DNA from 2 places in the Brachybacterium sp. AOP25-B2-12 genome. Region 2 is predicted to be linked to the other one. Evidence: predicted binding sites of a transcription regulator. Region 2 holds the regulator's gene; the other holds the start of a gene.

Region 1 (10,890 bases), on a different contig from region 2:
TCGTGCACGCGGGTCGTGGACCACTGGGCGACGGGGGTGAAGCGCAGGTCGCGGTTGGTGCAGATGCCCAGGAGCTTGCCCGCAGGATCGACCACCGGGAGGCCGGAGACGCGATACTGCCCGCAGATCTCGTCGAGCTCCTCGAGGGTGGCGTCGGGGCCGATGGTCACGGGGTTGGTGATGCGGCCCGTCTGGGTGCGCTTGACGAGGTCCACCTGGTGGGCCTGGTCCTCGATGGAGAGGTTGCGGTGCAGGATCCCGATGCCGCCGTGGCGGGCCATGGCGATCGCCATGCGGGACTCGGTGACCGTGTCCATCGCGGCGGACGCCAGCGGCATCCGCAGCGAGATCTCCCGGGTGAGGCGTGAGGTCGTGTCCACCTCGGAGGGGATCACGTCCGTCTCCCCGGGCAGCAGCAGCACGTCGTCGTAGGTGAGGCCGATGAAACCGAAAGGATCCCCTGTCGTCATGCACCGACCCTACCCGCCCGATGCCGGGCCCGGGACGTGCCGTGCTCCACGCAGACGGCTGTGACCAGCGCAGACACCATCCGTGGCCCGAATCACGCGGGCTCAGTGCGGGTGGGAGACCCGGCGCCACGCCGGGGACGTGGCGAGGTGGGCGAGGGCGAGGCCCAGCCCGGCCGCGAGGATCACCTGGACGGCGTCCTGGGTGAGGACGAGCGCGCTCGCGACGTCGCCGGAGTTCATGAGCGTGAAGGCGGTGTACAGCGTGTAGCCGGGGATCATGATGACGACGGCCGGCACGGAGACACCGGTGCGCGGGACGTGACGCCAGACGGCGACGACGTAGGCGAGGACCCCGACGAGCACGGTCGCGGCGAGCGTCGCGAGCTGATCGGGCACATCGACGCTGGTCAGCAGGAACCGTCCGCTGTTGGCGAGGCAGGAGATCGTCGCGGCCGCGAACGCGATCCCCCACGGCGAGTTGAAGATGACGGCGAACCCGACGACGCCGGCGAAGGTCGCGAGGGCCCGCAGGGGCAGCTCGACGCCGAGCGGCAGCGTGAGCCCCTCGGCGGTCTGCGGCGACAGGCCCGCGACAAGCCCGACGGTCCACACGGCCGCCGCGGCCGTGAGGATCACCGCGGCGGAGTACGCCAGGCGTGCCACCCCCGCACTGAAGTCCGAGCGGACGATGTCCAGCAGCCCGGTGATCAGGGGGAATCCCGGGACCAGGAACAGCACGGCCGCGAGGAGACCGCCGGCGTGCCCGTCCCCCGTGATGCCGAGCGAGGCGGGCACGAGGATCGCGGCGACGTAGACGGCGCTCGTGACGGCACCGGCGAGCAGGGTGATGAGCAGGTGGTTCCAGTGCCGACGCTGCATCACCCGGCGCAGGGCCTGGCCGATCGTCGCTGCGACCAGCACGCAGGCCATCTCGACGGGGCCGCCGCGGTTCAGGAAGCAGAAGGCCGCGCACGCGATGCCCGCGGCGAGCGCGTTGACGACGTCCCCGTACAGCGGCCCGCGCGTGGTGATGCGGGCCAGCCGTGCGTGGACCTCCGCGGCGTCGACGCCCGCGGGGAGGGTCTCGACCATGCGCTGGGTGCGGGCCATCCTGTCGACGTCGACGCCCACGTGGTCGGGCTGGGTGACCAGGGTGCGGAAGCGTCCGTCCATCATGGCGGTCGACGTGATGTCGGTGTAGGTGACGATGGAGACGAGCGAGGTCAGGCCCAGGGCGCGCCCGGTCCGTGCCATGGCGGCCTTGACCCGGTAGGAGGCCATGCCGCTGGACAGGAGGGTCGAGCCGACCGCCGCTGCCGCCTCGGCGCGGACCGTCAGCGAGTCGACGACCCCGATCGGGTTGGTCTCGGTGCGGCGGGGATGCTCGGCGCGGTCCATGCCCACGAGGCTAGTCCTCCCGGTGAGGCCGGGCCTCGCGTCGCGGGCGGGGTACGCGTCACGAGCGAGGTCCGCGTCACGAGCGATGTCCGTGTCACGGACGGGCCGCGGGTGGTGGATCCTGGGGCTCCTTGCCGCCGAGCACCCGGCGCGCATGGTCGTGATCGCGGCCGAACGCCGCGGCATCGTGCTCGTACTCCGGGCGCCACGGCATCGCGACGCGCTCGGCCATCTCGCGGCGGGCCCGCACCTGGCGCTGTCGTCGCGCCTCCTGCACCAGCTCCCGCCGGGGCGGCGAGGGACGCAGGCCCGCCGCCGTCTGCAGGACGCGCAGGCCCTCGAAGCTGCGGTCGTCCCAGCCGATGTACGGCACCACCCAGCGTTCGACGTCGGCAGATCCGACGGGTTCGCCCGGATCCCCGTGGACGTCCGGGCTCTCGAGTCCGACAGGGTCGACCGCACCGGCATCAGGACCGGTACCCGCATCGGCATCGGACACATCGTCGACGCCCCCGGTTCCCGGCCGCGCGAAGCCGATGAGCGCGATCGCGTCGCGCTCGCCCTCCGCCACGGCCCAGACGACGCTCGAGAGCGGCCGTTCCTCGCGCGGCCGCAGGCCACGTCGGCGCACGAGCACCCCGCGCCGTTCGTCGAGCACCACCTGCGGTGTGGTCGCGACCAGGGGCACGAATGCCCACAGGGCCAGGAGGGCCCAGATCAGGAGGGCGGCGATGGGGAACACGACGAGGTCGTGTGCCAGGAGGTCGGTCAGCGCCGTCGGCCCGTGCTCGGCGAGCGTTCCCCACCGCCACTGCTGCAGCCCGGCGGCCCCGAGCGGGCACAGCAGGAGAGCCACGAGCGGCAGGCCGATGAGCGCCCCGGGTCGATAGCGCGCCAGGATCGACGGGCCGATGCGGACGGCCCCGGACCGGGTGCGACGGGGGGCGGGTCCCGGTTCCGGGGCGGCCGCCCGGGCATCCGCAGGATCCGCGTCGGTCTCCGGCGACGTCCCGGTCACGTGCCCACCGCCCAGGGGTCGAGCTCCCGCGTGCTGAGGATGCTGCGCTCGGCGCCGGTGACGGGATCCGTGAAACGCAGGGACCGGGCGAGCAGGCGCAGCGTTCCCCCGCACTCCTGCACGGGGCGCACCACGGGGTACAGGTCGTCGCCCAGGATCGGCATGCCCAGGTGGGCGAGATGGGCGCGCAGCTGGTGGGTGCGCCCGGTGCGCGGCCACAGCCGCACCTCCCGGGCCCCGGCCTCACGGGGCTCGCCGAGCTCGACGAGGGTGCGGGAGTTCGCGGTCCCGGGCACGACCCGGGTGCGGAGGTCCCCGGGGGTCCGCTCGAGCCGCACCGACACCTCCAGGCGCCGGCCCGCCACCGCCTCGGGCGCATCGGCCACGAGCGCGCGGTACTCCTTGTGCGCGGCGGCGCGGGCGAACACGCCCTGGTAGGCGCCGCGCTCGGCAGGGACGATGCCCAGGAGCAGCACGCCCGCCGTGCGGCGGTCGAGGCGGTGCAGGGGCGTCAGGTCCTCGATGCCTGTCAGGGCGCGCAGCCGTACGAGGGCGCTGGCCAGGACGTGCTGACCGCGCGGCATGGTCGCGAGGTCGTGGGGCTTGTCGACGGCCAGGAGGTGCTCGTCGTGCAGCAGGATCGGCAGCTCGACCTCGGGCACGGCCTCGTCCCGGCGCTCGCGGTGGAACCACAGCTCGTCGCCCGGGACCACCGGGTCCTCGCGCCCCCATGCCGAGCCGTCGGCCCGGAGGATCTCGCCCTGCGAGAAGCGCAGGGCCAAGGGCGTCGCCGCGGGATCCGCCAACGGCGGGAAGCGCGCCAGCAGCACGTCCTGGGCGCACGCGCCCGCGGTCCGGTGCAGGAGCTCGGCGTCGGCCAGCAGGCGCACCGGTGCCAGTCCCCCGACGCGGTCCAGGGGCGCGCGCTCCCGCAGGCGGGCGGTGCGGCGGGCCGTCCGTCCGATCACAGCCCCCAGATGACCAGGGTCAGCACCGTGTGCCCGATGTAGACGAGCGCGATGAGCAGGAGCAGCAGGCCCGGGTGGAGCTCGACGGGGTGCACGGCGCGGGGGACGCGGGCGCGCAGCTCGCGGGGGGTGATCTCGTCGATCTCCTCGACGGGCACGCCGGCCTCGTGGGCGCGGGCGAGCATGGCGCGCTGGGCGCGACCCCCGAACACCCTCCCGGTGACGGCCACGGAGCGGCCGCCGTCCGAGCGGACGACGTAGAGGCCGTCGTAGGTCTCTCCCCCGGGGTCGATGGCCTCTGCCTTGCCGCGGGCGACGTCGCGCACGGCGACGACGCGAGCGATCCGCTCCCAGGGGATGTGCACGTCACGGCGGAACAGGCCCCGGATCCCGACGCCGTGCTGATCGACCTGGAGCCAGGCCGTGATGACCCGCAGGGCCAGGGCGACGACGGTGCCGACGACCAGCACCCACAGCACGAGCGGGGTGGTGAAGACGAGCTCGCGGAACAGCGCGGCGCTGCGCCACAGCTTCTGGCCGATGAAGCTCGTGACGACGAGGGCCTCGAGGACCACGCCGAAGACGAGGACGGCCGCGAGGGTGGCGATGACCGCCGAGCGCACGGGGCCGAACACCAGGGAGGGCACGCGCGTGCCCTCGCTCCACCCGGTCGCCTCTGCGGTCACGGTCTGCCTCCTGTGCGTCGGCTTCATCCTAGGCGGGGGGCCGGACGTCCGAGGGACCGTCCACCGTGGCGCGGCACGCCGGGCGATCCGGCGTGCACGAGGACGGCACGACGCCCCGGTCGCACGGGGCGGCCGGGGCGTCGCGATCAGGCGGAGGGACGGGAGGTCAGTCCTCGTCCTCCTTCTTCTCGACCACGAGGGTCTCGGTCGTCAGGACCAGGGCCGCGATCGAGGACGCGTTGCGCAGGGCGCTGCGCGTCACCTTCACGGGGTCGATGATCCCGGCGGCGACCAGGTCGACGTACTCGCCGGTCGCGGCGTTCAGACCGTGACCGGTCTTCTCCTCACGGACCTTCTCGACGACGACGTAGCCCTCGTAGCCCGCGTTCTCGGCGATCCACCGCAGCGGCTCGGCGACGGCCTTGGCCACGGCGCGCACGCCCACGGCCTCGTCACCGGTCCGGCCGAGGTCGTCGGACAGGACGGAGGCCGCCTGGACGATGGCGCTTCCGCCACCGGCCACGATGCCCTCCTCGATGGCAGCGCGGGTCGCGGAGACCGCGTCCTCGATGCGCATCTTCTTCTCCTTGGCCTCGACCTCGGTGTGGGCGCCGACCTTGATGACGGACACGCCGCCGGACAGCTTGGCGAGGCGCTCCTGGAGCTTCTCGCGGTCCCAGTCCGAATCGGAGTTCGCGATCTCGGCTCGGATCTGCGCGACCCGGTCGGACACGTTCTCCTGGTCGCCGGCGCCGCCGACGATCGTGGTGGTGTCCTTGGTGATGACCACGCGGTGGGCCGTGCCCAGCACGTCCAGGCCCGCGGTCTTCAGCTCGAGGCCGAGATCGGGGGTGATGACCTGGGCGCCGGTGAGCACCGCGATGTCCTGGAGCATCGCCTTGCGGCGGTCGCCGAAGGCGGGCGCCTTGATGGCCGCACCCTGGAAGGTGCCGCGGATCTTGTTGACGACCAGCGTGGACAGGGCCTCGCCGTCGACGTCCTCGGCGATGATCAGCAGCGGCTTCTTGGTCTCGATGACCTTCTCGAGCAGCGGCAGGAGGTCCTGCACGGAGGAGACCTTGCCCTGGCTGAGCAGGATCGAGGCGTCCTCGAGGACGACCTCCTGGCGATCCGCGTCGGTCACGAAGTACGGGGAGATGAAGCCCTTGTCGAACTGCATGCCCTCGGTGAACTCGAGCGCCGTCTCTGCGGTCGAGGAGTCCTCGACCGTGATGACGCCGTCCTTGCCGACCTTGTCGAATGCCTCGGCGAGCAGCTCGCCGATCTCGCGGTCCTGGCTGGAGACGGCCGCGACGTCCGCGATCTGCTCCTTGGAGTCGATCGCGATGGCGATCTCGGCGAGCTTGTCGGACACGGCCTCGACCGCGGCCTCGATGCCCCGCTTGACGCCGGCGGGAGCGGCGCCCGAGGTGACGTTGCGACGTCCCTCGTGCACGAGCGCCTGGGCCAGGACGGTGGCGGTGGTGGTGCCGTCACCGGCGACGTCGTTCGTCTTGGTGGCGACCTCCTTGGCGAGCTGGGCGCCGAGGTTCTCGAAGGGGTCCTCGAGCTCGATCTCGCGGGCGATGGTGACGCCGTCGTTGGTGATCGTGGGGGCGCCCCACTTCTTGTCGAGCACGACGTTGCGGCCCTTGGGGCCCAGCGTCACCTTGACGGTGTTGGCGAGCTTGTCGACACCGCGCTCGAGGGCGCGACGGGCGTCCTCGTCGTAGATGATCTCTTTAGGCATAGGTGCTCAGACCCTCACTTCTCGACGATCGCGAGGATGTCGCGCGAGCCGAGGATCAGGTAGTCCTGGCCGGCGTAGGTCAGCTCGGTGCCGCCGTACTTGGAGTAGACGACCTTGTCGCCGACCTTGACGTCGACCGGGACGCGCTGGCCCTTGTCGTCGAAGCGGCCCTCGCCGACGGCGACGACGGTGCCCTCCTGGGGCTTCTCCTTGGCGGAGTCGGGGATGACCAGACCGGAGGCGGTGACCTCTTCGGCCTCGGTCGGCTGGACGACGACGCGATCCTCGAGGGGCTTGATGGAGACCGACATGCGGCTCACTCCTTCGTGTTGGGTGGACTCGCGCGATGCTGCGAGACCAGGGAGTTCTCGGATTGCGGGACCCGGATGTCTGGACCGTCGTCGCGGTGCCGGCCCGGACGGGACCCGCGCGGCGGGCACCTGGCACTCGGGCCGGGTGACTGCCAACACGGCTCACTCTAGGACCGTCCTGGCACTCGTGCAAGGTGAGTGCCAACCAGCGTCACGGGGGTGTTCGCCCAGGGCGCAGGGCACTCGCGGATGCGCCGCAGCCCCCCGGGTCCCCGGCCGCCGCGCGAGCGGCCTCCGGAGTTCGGGACGAGGGCCTCAGGAGCTCGGGTCGGGGGCGTCCGGAGCGCCGGATGGGCCGGATGGGCCGGATCAGCGTCCGGCGTCGGCGACGATCGCCTCCACCTGGGCGGCGCCGAAGGCGTAGACGGGGGTGGCCGGCTCCCCCAGCACGTCCCCCGCGTTGGGCCACACCGAGGTGGTCACGATCGGCGCTCCCCCGCCCTCGGGCAGCTCCAGCATGCTCGCGCCCGACAGAGGCAGCGCGCTCTCCTGGCCTCCCGCGGCCAGCGGGTCCACGACGTTGGTGGTGCCGGGGGCCACGTGCACGGGGATCCCGGCGATCTCGCCGGTCATCTCGTGGTGGTAGTGCCCCGACAGGACGGCCCGCACGTCCGATCCGTCGAGCACGTCGGCCAGCTCGTCGAGGCCGTCCAGGTCCAGGCCCCGCAGCAGGCGGGTCGCGGCCACGAGCGGCGGGTGGTGGATCGCGAGCACCGTGCCGCCGGGGGCCGGCCGGGCCAGCTGGGCGGCGAGCCAGGTCAGCTGCTCGGGATCGAGGTGCCCGTAGCCGGCTCCCGGGACGCTGGAGTCCAGCACGATCACCTGCAGCCCCGAGGCGAGCATGCGCGTGCGGTCCTGCGCGTCGCCGCCGTGGTCGCCGGGACCGACCAGCGCGCGGTACTCCGCGGAGACGTCGTGGTTGCCCATCGTCACGAGGAGGGGCGCGCCGAGCGCGGCCGCGAAGGGGTCCAGGAGCGCGTGCAGCCGGCGGTAGCTCTCCGCCGTGCCATCCTCCGAGGCGTCACCGGTGTGCAGGACGAGGTCCACGTCCTCGAGCCCGGCGAGGCGGTCGAGCACCGAGACCAGGGCGGCGTGGCTGTCGATGCGGCCGTAGTGGCGGGCGGCGGGATCGCCGTAGAGATGGGTGTCGGTGAGCTGGAGGATGCGCATCGGGCCACGGTAGGCCGCCCAGGTGGCGTCGGGGTGACCGTCCGGTGACGGGCAGGACGTGGGCACTGCGCGTCGACGGGCGGGCCGATGGGGGCACCGATGGCGGGGACGGGGTGACGCACCGCGGCGTCGACGGGCCGGGGCGGGGTGGCGCACCCTCCACGGCCGGACCACCGACGCCGGTGCGACCGGGCTCCGGGCGGTCCGCCTCAGAGGACCCGTTCAAGGAGCGCCGGGAGGTGTCCGTGCCCCCACAGCCCCAGCGCGAGGAACGCGACGGCGGCCACGAGCAGGCCTGCGGCCAGCAGCGGGCGGGTGTCCGCCGTCGAGATCCGGTCGAGCATGCGGGTGATGAGGTGCGCGAAGGCCGGGAACCGCTCCCAGGCGAGGGTCAGGGCGACGTACGGGCCCAGGACCATCACGAGGAACACCGCGTACAGCAGGGTCTGGATCGCGAAATCGTGGCTGGCTCCCGTGATGACACGGCCCGTGACGTACATGGTGGCCATGCCGCTGACGCCGATCATGGCGTTGGCCCCGCCCAGCAGCACCAGGCGCCACGGTCGCTGCTCGTGCTCGACCCCTGCCGGGGCACTGGGACGATGCTCGCGCCGCGGCCGGCGCAGCCGCAGCAGCGCCCGGATCCCGAAGGCGAGGAACACGAGACCCGCGAGGAGGTCGATCCCCGAGCTCACGAGCAGCTTCTCGGTGTCGCTGCGCAGCGCTGCGGTCAGCGTGCGGGGATCCACCACGCGGAACAGGAGCAGCAGCACCGTCGTGCCCAGCGCCACGCCCAGCAGCACCCAGCGCACCGCCGGGAACGCGCGCGGCGACGTGGTGAGCAGACGGATCACGATGGCGTAGAGCGTCGGGCTGGTCCCCATGACCAGGCCCAGTCCCAGCAGGGACGCGGAGGCGGCGAGGAGCGGCAGGAGCTGGGACATCACAGGACCCCCCGGGCGGGCAGGAGCGAGACGTCCAGGAGATCGCCGTCACGGACCTCGGTGGTCTCCTCGGGGATCACGGCGAGGGCGTCGGCACGGGCGAACGCGGCGAGAGAGGGGCCGACGGCCCTCAGGGACCCGGACGGGAGCACGCGCGTGGCCAGGGCGGTGCGCAGGCCCGCCGCCGAGACGATCGGGTCATCTGTGCGCAGCGGGAGTCGGAACCGGGTCGGACTCGGCCCGCGCAGCGTGGGCCGCAGGAGCGTCTCGCAGACGACGAGGGCGGCCACGGGATCGGCGGGCAGGTCGACCCGGGCGAGGTGCCGGGTCCCCGTCGAGAGGGTGCCGATCCCCTGGATCCCTCCGGGCTCCTGGGCGAGGCGCACCCGGATCAGCCCGGCATCGACCCCGAGGCCCCGCGTCCGTAAGGGGTCCTCCGCATGCCCGATGGTGACCAGGAGGTCGGCAGCCCCGAGCTCCTCGGACGTGCGGTCCCCCGGGTCGGCGAGCCTGTCCTCCCCGATCGTCGTGACGGCCGCTCCGGCGGCACGCAGCGATGCACCGCAGGCCGCGGCGGTCGCCGCATGAGCGCCCGACACCACGAGGACCTCGAAGGGCTCGTGGACGGCCACTTCCATGATGCCGAGCGCGACGAGCATCCCCATCACCGCCGGGGTGAGGACCGCCCCCTCATCGAGGACCCGCTCGCCCGCCGCAGTGGCCCCCGATGCGGCGCGTGGGGCCCGGCACGGACGTGCGAGCACGGCGCCGGACACCTCGGGGCCGAGCCGCCGGGTCGCGGTCCTGGCGTGCGCGGCCAGGAGGGCGGCGAGGTCCGCACCGTGCTCGGCCCACGGGATCGTGGGGACGGAGGACGAGGAGCGCATCGGGCAAGTATCGCGTGCTCCGCGCGGCCGTCGGACGCGCGGAAGGGCGCGACCCTGGTGGATCGCGCCCTTCCCGGAGTGCTCGGGACTCAGCCGTTCAGCTTGTCCGAGCCCTTGACGTAGCCGACGAGCGTCCAGTCGATGCTCTCGAACCCGGCTGCGCCGAAGTTCGCGAGATCCTTGTTCTGGATGTAGAAGTCGTAGGACTGCCAGAGCGGGATCGTGTTGGCCTCGGCCCAGATCAGCGCGTCGGCCTCGTTGGCGAGATCGAGACGCTTGTCGTGGTCGAACTCGGTGGCGACCTCGTCGAGCTTCGCATCGAGATCGGCACTGCCGTTCTGCGCGAAGTTCGAGACGCCCTTCTCCTTCCACACGTTGTCGCTGCCCGAGAGGTACGGCGTGCCGTTCCACCCGAAGAGCGTGATGTCGTACTCGCCGGCGGAGATGTACTTGGCGAACAGGTCCGTCGGCGGGACCTTCTGGACGTTCAGCTTCACGCCGATGGCCTCGAGGTTCTCCTGGACGACGGGCACGACGGCCTCGTTGGTCTTGGAGCCGTCGTTGTAGACGTAGGTGATCTCGAGCTGCTTGCCGTCCTTGGTCGCCTGATTGTTCTCGATCGTGTACCCGGCCGCCTCGAGGTGCTTCTTCGCGGCGTCGACGTCGAACTTCCCCAGATCCCCGGCGTTGTCCTTGTAGCCCTCCTGGTTGGTCACCAGGATGTGGTTGTTGAGCTGCTCGGTGTCCTTGGGGTAGGGCAGCGCCGAGGTCACGGACTCGAAGGTGTCCTTGCGGTTGATGCCCTGGAACAGCGCCTTGCGGACGTTGACGTCGTTCAGCACGCGGCCCTCGCCGCCGTTGAGGGTCAGGTGCGTCCAGTCCGGGCCCGCCGAGCGGCGCAGCTCCGAACCCTTGCCCACCAGGGCCTGGAGGACCGTGTAGGTGGCCGCGACCGTCGTGTTGATCGCGTCGAGCTGGCCGTTCTGGTACGAGGTCGCCGCAGCCGACGGGTCCTCGATCGTGGTCCACAGGACCTGCTTCAGGAAGGGCTTGTCGCCCCACCAGTTCTCGTCCGGCTCGACCAGCACGGTCTTGTTGGCGGCATCGATCTTGCCGATCTTGAACGGGCCGGCCGTGACCTTGGGGCCGTCGACCCACGAGGTGTTGAACGCCTCCGGGCTCGCGGCCAGGGCGTCGGGCATCACCGTCGCCAGTCCGATCCAGTCCG
Region 2 (9,961 bases):
CGCCGAGGACCTGCTCGACCACGCGCAGCCCCGAGCGCTGGTCCCCGGGAAGGTCCACCTGGGTGACGTCGCCGGTGACGACCATCGTCGAGTTGAAGCCGAGGCGGGTCAGGAACATCTTCATCTGCTCGGGCGTGGTGTTCTGGGCCTCGTCGAGGATGATGAAGGCGTCGTTGAGGGTGCGGCCGCGCATGTACGCCAGCGGCGCCACCTCGATCGTCCCGGCGGCCATCAGGCGCGGGATCGACTCGGGGTCCAGCATGTCGTGCAGGGCGTCGTAGAGCGGTCGCAGATAGGGGTCGATCTTCTCGTTGAGCGAGCCGGGCAGGAAGCCCAGCCGTTCCCCCGCCTCGACGGCGGGACGCGTCAGGATGATCCGGTTGACCTGCTTGGTCAGCAGCATGTGGACGCCCACGGCCACCGCGAGGTACGTCTTTCCGGTGCCGGCGGGGCCGATCCCGAAGGTGACGGTGTTCTGCTCGATCGCGTCGACGTACTGCTTCTGGCCCAGGGTCTTGGGCCGGATGGTGCGGCCGCGCGCGGACAGCACCGCCTGGGACAGCACCTGCTCGAGGCGCTGGTCGGTGCGGCGCTCATCGCCCTGGAGATCGGCGGCCCGCTGCACCGCCTCGGCGGTGACGGCCTGGCCGGAGGCGGCGATCCCGATGATCGTGCGGACGATGTGCTCCGCGCGCCGGACGGCCTCCTCGGTGCCGCGCAGGGTGACCTCGTGCCCGCGGACCGTGACGTCCGTGTCCGGGACGACGTCCTCGAGCGCCGCGAGGGCCTGGTCGTTCTCGCCGAGCACCTGGAAGGGGCTCAGGTGGTCGGGGATGGCCAGTCGCCGTTCGATGACGGACGGCGTGGGGCCGGGGGTGACGGATGCGGTCACAGCTCTCCTGTGTCGGACTCGGTCTGTGCGATGCCCGCGAGGACGTGGGCGTGGACGTGCAGGACGGTCTGGCCGGCGTTCTCGCCGGTGTTGAAGACGAGGCGGAAGTCGCCGTCGGCGAGGTCGGCGGCGATCTGCCCCGCCACGTCGACGAGGTGGGCGAGGGTCTCGGGCACGGCGGCCAGCTCGCGGACGTCGCGACGGTGCTCGCGCGGGACCACGAGGACGTGCACCGGCGCCTTGGGGGCGAGATCGCGGAAGGCGACGACGGTGTCGTCGGCATGCACGAGGTCGGCGGGGACGGTGCCCGCGACGATGCCGCAGAACACGCAGTCGGGGTCGGCGGCAGGAGCCGCGGGGGCGCTCGCATCCTGGGTCATGGCGTCGATTCTACGATCCTCCGGCATGCGTGAGGCGGGCCACACCGGTTCACACGGGGGAAGCATCGGCGGCGCCGCCGCGTTCGGCGGGAAGTGAAACTCGGAATCCTCATCGCCTCCGCCCGCCCCAACCGTGTCGGCTCGCACGTCGCCCAGTGGGTGACCGAGCACGTCGATCCCGCGTGGGATCTCGACCTCATCGATCTCGGCGCCGTGTCGCTGCCCAACTTCGACGAGGCCTTCAGCCCCAAGCAGGGCGAGCCCTACGCGCACGACCACACCCTGACGTGGTCCGACCGCGTCTCCGCGCTCGACGCCCTGGTGATCGTGACCCCCGAGTACAACGGCTCGATCCCCGGCTCGCTGAAGACCGCCGTGGACTACCTCCACCGCGAGTGGGCCGAGCTGCCGGTGGCCGTGGTCGGCTACGGCTGGGGCGCGGGCTCCGGCGCGATCGCCGAGGCCGAGCGCCTGCTGCGTTTCGTCGGTGCCGACGTGCGCGGCTCCGTGGGCCTCGCCTTCCGACAGGACCTCGACGTCTCCGGCGACCTCACCGTGCGCCCCGAGCAGACCGGGGCCCTCGGGGCGCTGCTGCGGTCCCTCGAGTCCGTCGCCGTGGCCGCCCGGCAGGGCTGAGCCGCGCGGGCCGGGCGGCTCAGCCGTCGCGGCCCCAGCGACCGAGGAGGGCGCTGAGCACGGCCAGTGCCGCCGGGCCCGCGGTCGAGGACCGCAGGACCTCCGGGCCCAGCAGCACGCTGCGGGCTCCGGCGCGGCGCAGGGCCGCGAGCTCCTCCTCGGAGATCCCGCCCTCGGGTCCCACCACGACGGCGATCTCGGGGACCCCGTGCTCCGCGGCACCGCGCAGCTCGGCGGCGAGGTCCAGCAGCGGGCTGCTCTCCTGCTCGTGCAGGACAAGGACGATCCCGCCCGCCGCCGTGCGGGCCGCGACGTCGTCCACGAGCTCCTGGGTCGGGACCGCGGCATCGACCGCGGGGATCCCGGCGCGACGGCACTGCTTGACCGCGGTGCGCACGGTCGACTCCCATTTGGCGCGCCCCTTGGCGAGCTTGTCCCCCCGCCACACCGACACCGAGCGCCCGGCGATCCAGGGGGTGATGCGGTCGACGCCGAGCTCGGTCGCGCTCTCGACGGCCTGCTCGTCGCGGCCCCCGGTGGCCAGCGCCTGGACCAGTGCCAGGCACGGGATCCGCACGACCGCCGCGGTGGGTGCACCGAGCAGCTCGAGGTCGAGCTGCTCCTTGCGGGCGGCCACGACGACGGCCGGGGCCTGGCGACCCCCCGCGTCGGTCAGCAGGATCTCCTCACCCACCCCGATCCGGGCGACCTTGGCGGCGTGACGGCCCTCGTCGCCCGCGAGGGTGAGCGCGTCCCCGGCCCCCGAGCCGTCGAGATCGCGGTCCAGGAGCAGGAAGGCCGGGCGGGTGGCGGGCACGGTGCCGGCCCCGATCAGCGGTCGCGCAGGCGATCGCGCAGACGGCCGAACACGCCCCCGCGCTGATCGGCCTTGCGGCCGGGCTGCTGCGGCGGCTCGTCGCCGCGCACGTCGGTGAACTGCTCGAGGATCCTGCGCTGCTCCGCGCTGAGGCTCTTGGGCACGACCACCTCGACCTCGACCTTGATGTCGCCGCGGCGCTCGGACCGCAGGGGCGTGATGCCCAGACCCTTGAGCGTGAGGACGTCACCGGGCTGGCTGCCGGCGCGGACGTCCACCTCGCGGGCGCCGTCGAAGGTCTCGATGGGCACCTTGGTGCCCAGTGCGGCCGAGGTCATCGGCACGCGCACGCGGGTGACGAGGTCGTCGCCGTCGCGCTCGAACAGGTCGTCGGCGCTCACGGTGAGCTCGACGTAGAGGTCACCGGAGGGACCGCCGGCCTCGCCGACCTCGCCGGCGCCGCGCAGCTTGATGCGGGTGCCGTCCTCGACGCCGGAGGGGATCTTCACCGTGGTGGTGCGCTCCTGCTGGACGCGTCCGTGCCCCGAGCACTCGACGCACGGGCTCTCGATGATGTCGCCGTGGCCCTGGCAGGCCGAGCACGGGGCCACCGTGACCATCTGGCCCAGCAGCGACTGGGCGACGCGCTGGACGTGCCCGGTGCCGCCGCAGACGGTGCAGCGCGTCGGGGAGGTGCCCGGGGCGCAGCACGAGCCCTCGCAGACCGAGCACAGCACGGCGGTGCGGAAGGTGACGTCCTGCTCGGTGCCGAAGACCACGTCCTTCAGGCCCAGGGTGGTGCGGCGCAGGATGTCCCCGCCGCGACGCTGGCGCGGGACCGGGCCCTGCGAGCGGCCGCGCATGCCGGCGGCGCCCCCGGCGAACATGTCGAAGATGTCGGAGAAGTCGAAGCCGCCGGCGCCGCCGAAGCCGCCCGCGCCCCCGGGGCCGCCGCCCATGTCATAGGTGCGGCGCTTGTCGGGGTTGGCGAGGGTCTCGTAGGCCTGGGAGACCTTCTTGTACTGCTCCTGCGCCGAGGGGTCGGGGTTGACGTCCGGGTGGAGGCTGCGGGCCTTCTTGCGGTAGGCGCGCTTGATGTCCTCGGAGGAGGCGTCACGGGAGACGCCGAGCAGGTCGTAGTAGTCGTCGTTCACGAGGCGGTGTTCCTGTCGTCGAGGTCGAGTCGGGGGTGCAGGGCGGGCCGGCCCCTGCGGCGAGGGGCCGGCGGCGCGATCACTGCAGGTATCGGGAGATGTAGCGAGCGAGGGCGTGGACGTTGGAGATGCCGGCGACGTAGTCCATGCGTCGGGGGCCGAGGATCGCCAGGTGCGCCCCGGAGCCGTAGCCGGCTCCCACGAGCGCCGCCTGGCCCAGCGCCGCGTCACGGATCTCCCCGCCGATCCGCACCTCGACGGCGCCCGGCTCGGGATTCATGTCCCCCAGCAGGCGCAGCAGCACGAGCTGCTCCTCGAGCACGTCGAGCAGCAGCTCGACCTCCCGGGAGAAGTCCGCGGCGGAGCGGGCGAGGTTGCCGGCACCGGCCAGCACGATCCTCTCCTCGCGACGCTCGTCGAACATCGCACCGAGCGCGGAGGCGACCTCCCCGGCCGCGAGCTGGTCCTCGACGGGCCGGGTGGCGACGACCCCGGCGAGGGCCTCGTCGAGCTCGGTGACCTGTCCGCCGATCGTCGCCCGCAGCAGGTCCCCCCGCAGAGCCTCGTAGAACTCGACGTCCCGCGGGGCGGCGAGCGAGATCGTCCGCTGGTCGACCCGGCCGGACTCGGTGATGAGCACCAGCAGCAGCATGGTCTCGCCGAGCCGCACGAGCTCGATGTGCCGCACGCGGGCCTGACGGCGCAGCGGATACTGCACCATCGCGACCTGGTGCGTCACCTGGGCGAGCAGGCGGACCGTGCGGCCCAGCAGCTCGTCGAGGTCCCCGGCGTCGGCCAGGAAGGACTCGATCGCGCGGCGTTCGGGGGAGGAGAGCGGCTTGATCCGGGCGATGTGGTCGACGAAGGCGCGGTAGCCCTTGTCGGTGGGGACACGTCCGGCGGAGGTGTGCGGCTGGACGATCAGCCCCTCGTCCTCGAGCACCGACATGTCGCTGCGGACGGTGGCCGCCGAGACCCCCAGGTCGTGCCGCTCGAGGAGCGACTTCGATCCGACGGGCTCACGGGTCGCGACGTAGTCCTGGACGATCGCGTCCAGGATCTGCAGCTTGCGCTCGTCCGTCGTGCCCACCTCCTCGTTCCGTCTCGCGCCCGCGGGGACCCGGTGCTCGTCCGCATCACGGTCCCGCGGGGGCCCGGGATCGCTGGCACCCGGGTCGGGCGAGTGCCAAGTCTACAAGCGTCGGCACGGCGCCCCGGTGTGTGTTCGCTCCCGGTGTACGGTCGTGGCCGTGTCCAGCTCCTTCCCCGATCGCTACGGCCGTGACGTGCTCTCCGGAGGTGGCGCGGACCACCCCCGGCGGCGTCCGACCTCGACGCCCGTGCCCGTCCGCCGGGACCTCGTGGTCGAGGACGCGACGACCGGATGGACCGGGGCCATCACCCGTGTCGAGAAGATCGCCGGCCAGCTCCTGGTCGAGCTCGAGGACGCCCGCGGACGCACCCGCTCGTTCCCCCTGGGGCCCGGATTCCTCGTCGACGGCAGGCCCGTGACCCTCACCCCGCCGCAGGCGCGCCCCGCGGATGCACGACCGCTGCGCAGCGCGAGCGGCTCGGTGTACGTCGAGGGCGCAGACGCCCGCACCGCCCGGGCCTCACGGATCTGGGTCGAGGGCAAGCACGACGCCGAGCTGGTGCAGAAGGTCTGGGGTCACGACCTGCGGATCGAGGGCGTCGTGGTCGAGATGCTCGACGGCGCCGACAACCTGCCCGAGCGCGTGCGGGACTTCTCCCCCGGGCCGGGACGGCGCCTGGGCGTGCTCGTGGACCACCTCGTCGCAGGATCCAAGGAGACCCGGCTCGCCGAGCAGGTCATGCGCCTGCCGGGAGCGCGCGGGAACGTGATCGTGCTGGGTCATCCCTACGTCGACGTCTGGCAGGCGGTGCGTCCCGCCCGAGTGGGCCTGAACGCGTGGCCGCACGTCCCTCGTGGCACCGACATCAAGGTGGGCAGCCTGCAGGCGCTGGGCTGGCCGCACGCCGATCAGGTCGACATCGCCCAGGGATGGCAGCGGATCCTGTCGACGGTCCGCAGTTACGCCGACGTCGAGCCGACCCTCTCGGGACGCATCGAGGAGCTCATCGACTGGGTGACCCAGGAGAGCTGACCGCCCCCGGGCGGGCACGGTCCCTGCCGACCCCGGCGTCCACGGGGGACATCCCCCGCGACGTGGCCTCGTCCGCTCGATACTCTGGTGCCCGACAGCGCCTGCCCCGACCCCGGGGCCGCGCAGCCCCCTCGCCGAGCCCGACCAGGAGCGCCACCCATGACCGAGAACACCGGCCCCGCCAACCCGTACGAGCCTCGTCCCGCGGGCGACGGCGGTTCTGCCCAGCCTCCGTACCAGGCTCCGCCGCAGCAGGGTGCCCCCGGCCCTGCCCCCGCGGCCCCGACCTCCGACGCGGCGCCGTGGAGCGCGCCCGCCCAGCCTGCCGCGCCGTACGACGGCTCCGCCCCGGCATCGCCGTACGGCAGCCCGGCACCGTCGGCACCGGCAACACCGTCCTCGGGTGCCGGTTCCGCTGCTCCGTACGGCAGCCCGGCCTCGGCGGCGCCGGTTCCGAGCGCCGGTTCCGCCGCGCCCTACGGCAGCCCCGCCTCGGCGGCGCCGCAGGAGCCGGCCGATCCGTACGCCGTGCCCGGCACCGGCGGCGCCGCCCCCCAGGGGTACGGCGCGCCCCATGCGGGCGGCCACGGCGCGCCCAAGAGCGATCCCTACGCCGTGCCGCCGCAGTCCGGCGCCGCACCGGGAGCGCAGGGCCATGGCCCCCAGGGTCCCTATGCGGGCCCGCAGGGCGGCTACGGGCCCCAGCCCGGGGGCGCCCCCGGGGCCGGCGCGCCGTCCACCCCGCCGGCGGGGTTCAAGGGCATCTACGAGGGACCGCTCACCGGCCAGCCCGTCAGCCCCTCGGATGTCAAGCTCTGGTCGATCCTGGCCCAGCTGTCGACGGTGGCGGGGTACGTGCTCGGCGCGGGCTTCCTCGGCTGGGTCGGCCCGCTCATCGTGTTCGTGATCTACAAGGACCGCGACCGGTACGTCCGGTACAACGCCGCCGAGGCGCTCAACGCCGCGATCGCCGTCCTCATCGCCGAGATCGCGCTGTCCATCGTCATCACGATCATCGCCGTCGTCACCTTCGGCATCGGGTCCGTGCTCTACGTGCTGCTGGCCGTCCCCGTCGTGCTGCACCTGATCTTCGCGATCATCGGCGCGGTCAAGGCCAACGAGCTCTCCTGGTGGAACTACCCCGTGAACATCCGCCTCGTGAAGTGACGGACCGATCGGCACCGTCCGATCACCAGCGCCGGATGCCCCGCCGCCTCGTCCGAGGCCGCGGGGCATCCGTGCGTCCGGGGCACGAGGCCCTGCACGCTCCGGGCAGGGCCTCGTGGCCTCAGGGCGTGAGGTCGCGGATCACCGCATCGGCCAGCAGCCGGCCCGACCGGGTCAGCACCAGCCGCCCCTCCTCGGCCGCCGCCGGCACCAGATGGCCGCGGTCGACGTGGACCTGCACCTGGTCGCGGGCCTGGCCAGGGATCACCTCGAGGGGCAGGCCCTCGGCGATCCGCAGACCCAGCATGATCCGTTCGAGGGCGCGGTCGGCGTCGCTGAGCTGCTCGCTCTCCTGGACCGGGAGGGTCCCGGCGCCCACCATCGTCGCGTAGCGGCTGGGGTGCTTGACGTTCCAGGAGCGCAGGCCATCGCGGTGACGGTGCGCCCCGGGGCCGATCCCCCACCAGTCGCGCCCGCGCCAGTAGGCGAGGTTGTGGCGGCAGCGGGAGGCCTCGTCCCGCGCCCAGTTGGACACCTCGTACCAGGTGAGCCCCGCGCCGCTGAGGAGGTCGTCGACGAGCTCGTACTTGTCGGCCATGTCGTCGGGATCGGGCGCCTCGATCTCACCGCGCCGCAGGTGCCGGGCCATCGCGGTGTTGCCCTCGATGATGAGCGAGTATGCGGAGACATGGTCCACGTCGCACGCCAGCGCCGCGCGCACCGAGGTGCCGACGTCCTCGAGGGTCTCCCCCGGCGTGCCGTAGATGAGGTCCAGGCTCACCTGGAGCCCGGCGTCCTTGGCCCAGGCGACGGCCTGGGGGACGCGCTCGGGATCGTGCGTGCGGTCCAGGGTCCGCAGCACCGAGGGCACCGCGGACTGCATCCCGAAGGACACCCGGGTGATCCCGCCCTCGGCGAGGCGCCGCAGGGAGGCGGCGGTGACCGAATCGGGATTGGCCTCCGTGGTGACCTCGGCGTCCGGCGCCAGCGGCACGAGCGCGTCGAGGTGGGCGAGCATCCGCACGAGGTCCTCGGCGGGCAGCAGGGTGGGGGTGCCGCCGCCGAAGAACACCGTGTCCACCCGGTCGTACACGTAGCCGGCGGCGCGGTCGTCGTCCCGGCACAGGTCCATCTCGGCCATTGCGGCGTCGGGGTACTCGCGCTGGGAGCCGCCGCCGCCGAGCTCGGTCGCGGTGTACGTGTTGAAGTCGCAGTACCCGCAGCGCACGGCGCAGAACGGGACGTGGATGTACGCGGACAGCGAGGCGGAGGTCGTGGTCATGCCCCGATCCGGGTCGCGACCGCGCCCGGTGCGCCGCGGTCGCCGTTGTGGCGGACGTTGCCGCTCACGACTTCTTGTCCTTGGCGGCGGGAGCATCGTCCGAGGACAGCGCGGCGATGAAGGCCTCCTGCGGCACCTCGACGCTGCCGATGTTCTTCATGCGCTTCTTGCCCTCCTTCTGCTTCTCCAGCAGCTTGCGCTTGCGGGAGATGTCGCCGCCGTAGCACTTGGACAGCACGTCCTTGCGGATCGCCCGGATGTTCTCGCGGGCGATGATCCGTGAGCCGATCGCGGCCTGGATCGGCACCTCGAACTGCTGGCGCGGGATGAGGTTCTTGAGCTTGCCCGCCATCTCGACGCCGTAGCCGTAGGCGCGGTCGCGGTGGACGACGGCGCTGAAGGCGTCGACAGGCTCCCCCTGGAGCAGCATGTCGACCTTGACGAGGTCCGCCGGGGTCTCCCCGTCGATGTCGTAGTCGAGCGAGGCGTAGCCCTTGGTGCGGGACTTCAGCTGGTCGAAGAAGTCGAAGACGATCTCGGCCAGCGGCAGCGTGTAGCGCAGCTCGACACGGTCCTCGGACAGGTAGTCCATGCCCAGCAGCGCACCGCGCTTGGTCTGGCACAGCTCCATGATCGCGCCGATGTGCTCGCTCGGCGCGAGGATCGTGGCCCGGGTGACGGGCTCGCGGATCTCCCGCACCTTGCCCTCGGGGAAGTCCGAGGGGTTCAGGACCTCCACCTCGGTGCCGTCCTCCATCGTCACGTGGTAGACGACGCTGGGGGCGGTCGCGATGAGATCCAGGTCGAACTCGCGCTCGAGCCGCTCGCGGATGATCTCGAGGTGGAGCAGGCCCAGGAACCCGACGCGGAACCCGAAGCCCAGGGCGGTGGAGGTCTCGGGCTCGTAGGCGAGCGCCGCGTCGTTGAGCTTGAGCTTGTCGAGTGCGTCGCGCAGGACGGGGTAGTCCGAGCCGTCGATCGGGAACAGCCCCGAGAACACCATGGGCTTGGGGTCGGAGTACCCCTCCAGGGCCTGCGTGGCGCCCCTGCGGGCCAGGGTGACCGTGTCGCCGACCTTGGACTGGCGCACATCCTTGACGCCCGTGATGAGGTAGCCGACCTCTCCCACGCCGAGTCCCTGGGTGGGGATCGGCTCGGGAGAGATGACGCCGATCTCGAGGAGGTCGTGCTGGGCACCGGTGGACATCATGGCGATGCGCTCGCGGGGCCTCAGCGACCCGTCGACGACCCGGACGTAGGTCACGACGCCGCGGTAGGTGTCGTACACGGAGTCGAAGATCATCGCGCGGCAGGGGGCGTCGGCATCGCCGGTGGGGGCCGGGACGGTGCGCACCACGTGGTCCAGGAGCTCGGCGACGCCCACTCCCGTCTTCCCCGAGACGCGCAGCACGTCCTGGGGGTCCACGCCGACGAGCTGGCCGATCTCCGCGGCGTACTTGTCGGGATCGGCGCCGGGGAGGTCGATCTTGTTGAGCACCGGGATGAT

The links. The regulator HrcA, encoded in region 2, represses chaperone genes, less so after heat shock. The targets are predictions, from matches to a motif close to TTNGCACTCGNNNNNNNCGAGTGCNAA.
Region 1: groES (co-chaperone GroES) is a predicted target of HrcA. The motif match lies at 6,780-6,806, and genes of this name have one in related genera.

What each region holds. Positions count from the first base shown of each region.
Region 1 covers NZ_JBQSXW010000009.1:11,267-22,156, forward strand. Annotated here, with positions in the region: gene guaB (IMP dehydrogenase) at 1-470, opposite strand, end outside; gene ACT3TZ_RS08205 (threonine/serine ThrE exporter family protein) at 573-1,868, opposite strand; gene ACT3TZ_RS08210 (hypothetical protein) at 1,963-2,886, opposite strand; gene ACT3TZ_RS08215 (pseudouridine synthase) at 2,883-3,854, opposite strand; gene ACT3TZ_RS08220 (hypothetical protein) at 3,851-4,540, opposite strand; gene groL (chaperonin GroEL) at 4,707-6,290, opposite strand; gene groES (co-chaperone GroES) at 6,305-6,601, opposite strand; gene ACT3TZ_RS08235 (metallophosphoesterase family protein) at 6,971-7,831, opposite strand; gene ACT3TZ_RS08240 (GAP family protein) at 8,041-8,775, opposite strand; gene ACT3TZ_RS08245 (hypothetical protein) at 8,775-9,662, opposite strand; gene ACT3TZ_RS08250 (ABC transporter family substrate-binding protein) at 9,752-10,890, opposite strand, start outside.
Region 2 covers NZ_JBQSXW010000001.1:147,692-157,652, forward strand. Annotated here, with positions in the region: gene ACT3TZ_RS00725 (PhoH family protein) at 1-892, opposite strand, end outside; gene ACT3TZ_RS00730 (HIT domain-containing protein) at 889-1,272, opposite strand; gene ACT3TZ_RS00735 (NADPH-dependent FMN reductase) at 1,366-1,908, shown strand; gene ACT3TZ_RS00740 (16S rRNA (uracil(1498)-N(3))-methyltransferase) at 1,928-2,725, opposite strand; gene dnaJ (molecular chaperone DnaJ) at 2,740-3,879, opposite strand; gene hrcA (heat-inducible transcriptional repressor HrcA) at 3,959-4,969, opposite strand; gene ACT3TZ_RS00755 (DUF3097 domain-containing protein) at 5,130-6,005, shown strand; gene ACT3TZ_RS00760 (DUF4870 domain-containing protein) at 6,165-7,172, shown strand; gene hemW (radical SAM family heme chaperone HemW) at 7,294-8,454, opposite strand; gene lepA (translation elongation factor 4) at 8,519-9,961, opposite strand, start outside.